Regions from separate parts of the Streptomyces sp. CA-210063 genome, predicted to be linked through region 2. Evidence: riboswitches for the same ligand, from Rfam matches in the RefSeq annotation. Region 2 holds a riboswitch; the other holds the start of a gene.
The links. Region 2 has a riboswitch for S-adenosylmethionine ahead of thrC (threonine synthase). Riboswitches for the same ligand answer to the same signal wherever they lie in the genome.

Region 1: another riboswitch for S-adenosylmethionine. It lies ahead of JIX56_RS34235 (aminotransferase class V-fold PLP-dependent enzyme); the one in region 2 lies ahead of thrC (threonine synthase).

What each region holds. Positions count from the first base shown of each region.
Region 1 covers NZ_CP102512.1:7,842,411-7,845,811, reverse strand. The annotation lists gene JIX56_RS34240 (glycerate kinase family protein) at 1-827, shown strand, start outside; gene JIX56_RS34235 (aminotransferase class V-fold PLP-dependent enzyme) at 888-2,249, opposite strand; SAM riboswitch class IV at 2,395-2,510, opposite strand; gene trpD (anthranilate phosphoribosyltransferase) at 2,718-3,401, opposite strand, start outside.
Region 2 covers NZ_CP102512.1:5,866,279-5,869,679, reverse strand. The annotation lists gene thrC (threonine synthase) at 1-1,239, opposite strand, end outside; SAM riboswitch class I at 1,258-1,414, opposite strand; gene JIX56_RS25655 (glucosyl-3-phosphoglycerate synthase) at 1,546-2,490, shown strand; gene JIX56_RS25650 (alpha,alpha-trehalose-phosphate synthase (UDP-forming)) at 2,779-3,401, shown strand, end outside.

The DNA.
Region 1 (3,401 bases), 2.0 Mb from region 2:
TGATCGGCTGCGGCGACTCCGGCACGTCGGACGGCGGGGCCGGGGCCCTCCAGGCGCTGGGCGCACGCCTCTTGGACTCGGAGGGCCACGAACTCACGCCGGGCGGCCGGGAGTTGACGCGCCTGGACCGTATCGACCCGTCCGGCCTGGATCACCGTCTCAAGGACGTGGAACTGCTGGTCGCCTGCAACCCGTTCAACGTGCTGTGCGGCGAGCGGGGAGTCGCCCGCGTCTTCGGCCCGCAGAAGGGGGCGACGCCGGCGCAGGTCGAGGAGTTGTCGGCCGGACTGGAGAACTGGGCGTCCGTCCTCACACGGGACCTGCGCGACGTCACCCCCACCGGCACCGGCCTCCACGACGGCCCGGGTACGGGCTCCCGTCCCGCCCCCGGCACCGACCTCCGGCACGGCCCCGGCACCGGCGCCTCCGGCGGCCTCGGTGCCGGGCTGGCCGCCGTGGGGGCCCGGCTGCTCCCCCGTTTCGAGGTGCTGCTGAGCCATCTGGACCTCGACGCCCGGCTCGCCCGCGCCGACCTGGTCATCACGGCCGAGGGCGCCCTCGACCACCAGACCCCCCGCGGCAAGGTCCCCGCCGAGGTGGCCCGCCGCGCCAAGCGGAACGGCCGCCCGGTCCTCGCCCTCGCGGGCACCCTGGGCGAGGGGGCGCACGAGGTGCCGGGCGTGGACGCGTACACCGGGATCCTGCCCGCGCCGATGGCTCTCGCCGAGGCCCTGGTCCGCGCGAGCGAACTCCTCACGGACGCCACGGAACGGGCCCTGCGGATGATGGTGCTGGGCGCGCGGGTGACGGCGGGGATCAGGACCTGACACCGCCGGCCGGGGCGAACGACGGGATCAGGGCCGAGGTCGACAGTGCGCGTCAGCGGATCAGACGGCCGGCACGCAACGCCCGTCCTCCGTACGGTAGTTCCACTTCGCGCCGTCCCGCACGAGCTCCTTCACCGCGCCGACGAACCGCTCCACGTGCTCGTCGGGCGTGCCCGCCCCGAAGCTCACCCGGATCGCGTTGAGGGACCGCTCGCCGGGCGCGGCCTCGGGGGCGCCGCACTCGCCCTGGGTCTGCGGGTCGCCGCCGAGGAGGGTGCGGACCAGCGGGTGGGCGCAGAAGAGACCGTCGCGGACGCCGATGCCGTACTCGGCGGAGAGGGCGGCGGCGAAGTGGGAGCTGTTCCAGCCCTCGACGACGAAGGAGATGACGCCGACGCGCGGAGCGTCGTCCCCGAAGAGCGAGAGGACCCGGACCTCGGGCACCTCGGCGAGACCGGCGCGGACGGTGTCGATCAGGTGCTGCTCCCGGGCGACCAGCGTCTCGAACCCGGCCTCGGTGAGGGCCTTGCAGGCGGAGGCGATGGAGTAGGCGCCGATGACGTTGGGCGAGCCGGCCTCGTGCCGGGCGGCGGTCTGGTGCCACTCGACGTCCACGCCCCCGTCCGTACGCCGGCTCACCTTGCGGCTGGCGCCGCCGCCCGCGAGGTACGGGTCGGCCTCGCGCAGCCAGTCGGCGCGCCCGGCGAGCACGCCGGACCCGAACGGCGCGTACAACTTGTGCCCCGAGAAGGCGACCCAGTCGACGTCCAACTCCTGTACGGATACGGGGTGGTGAGGCGCGAGCTGGGCCGCGTCGAGCACGATCCGCGCGCCGTGCGCGTGCGCGGCGGCGGCCAGCTCGCGCACCGGCCAGATCTCCCCGGTGACATTGGAGGCACCGGTGACGCACACCAGCGCCGGCCCCTGCGGGTCGCGCCCGGCGAGGGCGGCCTCCAGAGCGGCCACGGCCTCCTCCGGCGTACGCGGCGCGTCCAGGTACGTCACCCGCGCGTTCCGCCACGGCAGCAACGAGGCGTGGTGCTCGGTCTCGAAGACGAAGACCTGGCAGTCGGCGGGCAGCGCGGCGGCGAGCAGGTTCAGCGAGTCGGTGGTCGACCGGGTGAACACGACCTGGTCGTCGTCCCGGCAGTCCAGGAACTCCGCGACGGTCTTGCGGGCGTTCTCGAAGAGGTCGGTGGACAGCTGCGACAGGTACCCGGCACCCCGGTGCACGCTCCCGTAGTACGGCGCGTACGCCGCCACGTCGTCCCACACCCGCTGCAGCGCCGGGGCGCTGGCGGCGTAGTCGAGCGCGGCGTAGGTGACTTCGCCGCCGGTGACGAGCGGGACGGTGACATCCCGGCCCAGAACGGGCAGCGGGGCACAAACGGACCGGTCGGCGGCAAGCGTGGAGACAGACATGGGGAACTCCCGTGAAAGCAGGCGGAATCGCCGTGCCGGACGGCATGTCGACGGCACAGGGAACACCGAAAAGAGTGAAAGGGGAAACGCGGAGGCGGGGCTCTGCGGCCCTATCGCATTCGCTTGCTCACGGAAGGCTCCCTCGAAACCGCGCTTGCCGTAGACCTCGCTGCCTACGACCCGGTCTTCACCCGGGGCACCCCGCCACGGACGGAGGGTTGCCGGACAGCCAGCCGGGGCTTTGGGCTGTCACTCATGACCTGCCGAAAAACGTACGTGAAGTGATCGCCACGCCGCAACTTCTGTCCGGATGGCGGGATGCCGGGCGCCTTATGGCTCGGGAGGTTCGGTTGGGTGGCGCGTGCGGGTGGGTGGGGGTTGTTCGCGCAGTTCCCCGCGCCCCTTTAGGGGCGCGGGGAACTGCGCGACCAGCCACACACAACCCGCAGCGCACCACCGGCCCCAGCGCTACACGTTGGTGGCGACGACCCACCGCTCAAGAACTCTCCGCGCCGCCCCGGAGTCGATCGACTCGGCCGCCCGCTCCATGCCACCCCGCAACTGCTCCGCCAGGGACGCGGACGTCGGCTCCAGTGCCACCAGCGCCGCCGCCGAGTTCAGCAGCACCGCATCCCGCACCGGCCCCGTCTCGCCGTCCAGCAACCGCCGTGCGACATCCGCGTTGTACGAGGAATCGGCCCCCCGCAACGCCTCCACCGGCACCAGGTCCAGCCCGACGTCGCGCGGGTCGAAGGCCTCCTCGGTCACCTTGCCGTCCCGTACGACCCACACCCGTGACGTGGCGGTCGTCGTCAACTCGTCAAGGCCGTCATCACCCCGGAAGACCAACGACGAGTTGCCGCGCTCGGCGAAGACGCCCGCCATGATCGGCGCCATCCGCGGATCGGCGACACCGACCGCCTGGGCGCGCACCTTCGCCGGGTTCGCCAGCGGCCCCAGCGCGTTGAAGACGGTCCGGATGCCCAACTGCCCGCGTGCGGCGGCCACATGACGCAGCGCCGGGTGGAACTTCACCGCGAAGCAGAAGGTGATCCCGGCCTCCTCGGCGACCTCGGCCACCCGCTTCGGCGTCAGCTCCAGATTGACGCCGAGCTTCTCCAGCACATCGGACGCGCCGGACGCCGACGACGC
Region 2 (3,401 bases):
GGCCACCGCGTCCAACGTCTTCAGACCATCGCCGGTGTTGAGTACAACCGTGGTCAGCGAGGGGTCGAGAACCCCGTCCTCGATGAGCTTCTTCGTGACGCCGACGGTCACACCACCCGCCGTCTCCGCGAAAATGCCCTCGGTCCGCGCCAGGAGCTTGATCGCCTCGACGACCTGCTCATCGTTCACGTCCTCCACGGCCCCACCCGTACGCCGAGCGATGTCGAGCACATACGGCCCGTCCGCCGGGTTACCGATCGCGAGCGACTTCGCGATCGTGTTCGGCTTCTGCGGCCGTACGACGTCGTGCCCCGCCTTGAAGGCCACCGACACCGGCGAGCACCCCTCCGCCTGCGCACCGAAGATCTTGTACGGCTTGTCCTCGACGAGCCCGAGCTTGATCAGCTCCTGCAGACCCTTGTCGATCTTCGTGAGCTGGGAGCCGGAGGCGATGGGGACGACCAGCTGGTCGGGCAGCTGCCAGCCGAGCTGCTCGCAGATCTCGTACGCGAGGGTCTTGGAGCCCTCCGCGTAGTACGGCCGCAGGTTGACGTTCACGAAGCCCCAGCCCTCGCCGGCCGGGTCGCCGATCAGCTCGGAGCAGAAGCGGTTCACGTCGTCGTAGTTGCCCTCGATACCGACGAGCTCGCCGCCGTAGATGGCGGCCATGACGACCTTGCCCTGCTCCAGGTCGTGCGGGATGAACACGCAGGACCGGAGGCCGGCGCGCGCGGCGGCGGCGCCGACGGCACCGGCGAGGTTGCCGGTGGAGGAGCAGGAGAGGGTGGTGAAGCCGAAGGCGCGGGCGGCCTCCAGGGCCTGGGCGACGACGCGGTCCTTGAAGGAGTGCGTCGGGTTGCCGGAGTCGTCCTTGATGTACAGACCGCCGGTCACGCCCAGCTCACGCGCCAGGTTGTCGGCCTTGACGAGCTGGGTCCAGCCGGGGTTGATGTTCGGCTTGGTGGCCACGTCGGCGGGGACGGGCAGGAGGGGCGCGTACCGCCAGATGTTCGCGGGGCCGGACTCGATGCGCTTGCGCAGCTCCTCCGTTTCGTATGCGGAGTAGTCGTACGCGATCTCCAGCGGCCCGAAACACTCCTCGCAGGCGAAGACCGGTCCGAGGGGGACGCGGTGACCGCACTCGCGACAGCTGAGCGCGGCGGCGGGGCCGAGGTCTACGGTGGAGGTAGCCGAACCGGTGGTGGTGTCGGTGGTGCTTGCAACAGTCTGCGCAGCCATGTGAGGCGAGGCCCTTTCTCCTCATCTTCCTCACGACGCACTTCGCCGTGAGACGGATTTGGCACCTTCCCGAGCCGGGAGCCTCGCGGTGCGATCGGCAGTGATCGTCACGAGACCGGCTGGAGGGTTGCCGGGGCTTCAACGGGCCGTATCCCTCTGCCCCTCTGGATGAGCGGTATTTGGTTGTATACGCGGACGAGCCATGACATGTGATGGTCACCAGCGTTGTCCAAGACTGTAACCGAAGGCCAGGACAGTTGAGGAAGCTGTCCGAACCGCGAGATGAACGCAGAGGAGCCGCGCACTGTGCTGAAGGAAGTCGAGCGCTGGCTGAGCACCCGCTCCTGGTCCATGTCCGACCGCCCGCTCCACAAGATCATGGCTGCCAAACGAGCCACGGGCCGGACGGTCAGCGTCGTCCTGCCCGCGCTGAACGAGGAGGAGACGGTCGGCGACATCGTCGCGATCATCCGTCATGACCTCATGCGGCAGGTTCCGCTCGTCGACGAGATCGTGGTCGTCGACTCCGGTTCGACCGACCGTACGTCCGAGGTCGCCGCGGCGGCCGGGGCGAGGGTGGTCCACCGTGACGAGATCCTGCCCCGCCTCCCGGCCCTGCCCGGCAAGGGCGAGGTGCTGTGGCGGTCCTTGTTGGTGACGACGGGCGACATCGTCTGCTTCATAGACGCGGACCTCAAGGAGTTCTCGTCCGACTTCGTCTCCGGGATCGTCGGCCCCCTGCTGACCGACCCCGGCGTCGACCTCGTCAAGGCGATGTACGACCGCCCCCTCGGCTCGGCGGCCGGCCAGGGCGGCCGGGTGACGGAACTCATGGCCCGCCCCCTGCTCAACATGCACTGGCCCCAGCTGGCCGGCTTCGTCCAGCCCCTCGGCGGCGAGTACGCGGCCCGCCGCTCCCTGCTGGAACAGCTGCCCTTCCCGGTGGGCTACGGCATCGAACTGGGCATGCTGGTCGACGCGCTCCACCTGGTCGGCCTCGACGCCCTCGCCCAGGTCGACGTCGGCGTCCGCAAACACCGCCACCAGGACGGTGCGGCCCTGGGCCGTATGTCCGCGGCCATTTACCGCACCGCGCAACTCCGGCTGGCCCGGGGCCACCTGATCCGTCCCGTCCTGACGCAGTTCGAGCGGGGGGCGGAGGGCTTCGAGCCCCGTACGTATTCGGTGGATCTGGAGGAGCGGCCGCCGATGGTGGAGATCGCGGAGTACGTGCGACGAAGGGCCGCGTGATCGAGGAGGGTCGTGGGGTTGTCTGGCGGCTGCGGGTGAGTGGGGGTTGCTCGCGCAGTTCCCCGCGCCCCTAAAAGATCAGGCCCCTGCGGGCCTGAAAGACGACGGGGCTGCGGGCCGAAAAGCCAGGGGCGCAGCCCCTGCTTTTCAGGGGCGCGGGGAACTGCGCGATCAGCCACGACGGACTCGCACCCGCCGTCCCACACGCACCCCCCACCCCTGTAGGCGCTCCTGTATACGGCCGAACCGTACGTTTGACCGGTTCGGCCGCTGGCTAGGGTGAGCCGTATGGCATCAACGCACGGCGCGCGCATCCTCGTCGCCTCCAACCGAGGCCCCGTCTCGTACGCGCTGGACGAGAAGACCGGCGAACTCACGTCCAAGCGCGGCGGGGGCGGACTGGTGTCCGGCCTCTCCGCGATCGACTCGGAGGCAGGCGCGGTCTGGGTGTGTTCCGCACTGGGCGACGGCGACCGCGAGGCCGTACGACGCGGGGTCGGCGAGCCCGGCGTCCGCATGCTCGACATCCCCGCCGACGTGCACCACGACGCGTACAACGGCGTGGCCAACTCCACGCTGTGGTTCGTGCACCACATGCTCTACCAGACCCCACTGGAGCCCGCCTTCGACGCGGAGTTCCGGCGCCGGTGGGCGTCGTACGAGACGTACAACCACGCCTTCGCCGAGGCGCTCGCGGAGGAGGCGGCGCAGGGCGCGGCCGTGCTCGTCCAGGACTACCACCTGGCCCTGGTCCCCCGGATGCTGCGCGCACTCCGCCCCGACCTGCGGATCGGCCACTTCTCGCACACCCCGTGGGCGCCGGTCGACTACTTCCGGCTGCTGCCCGACGACATCGCCGCGCAGGTGCTCGGCGGGATCCTCGGCGCCGACCGGGCCGCGTTCCTCACGCA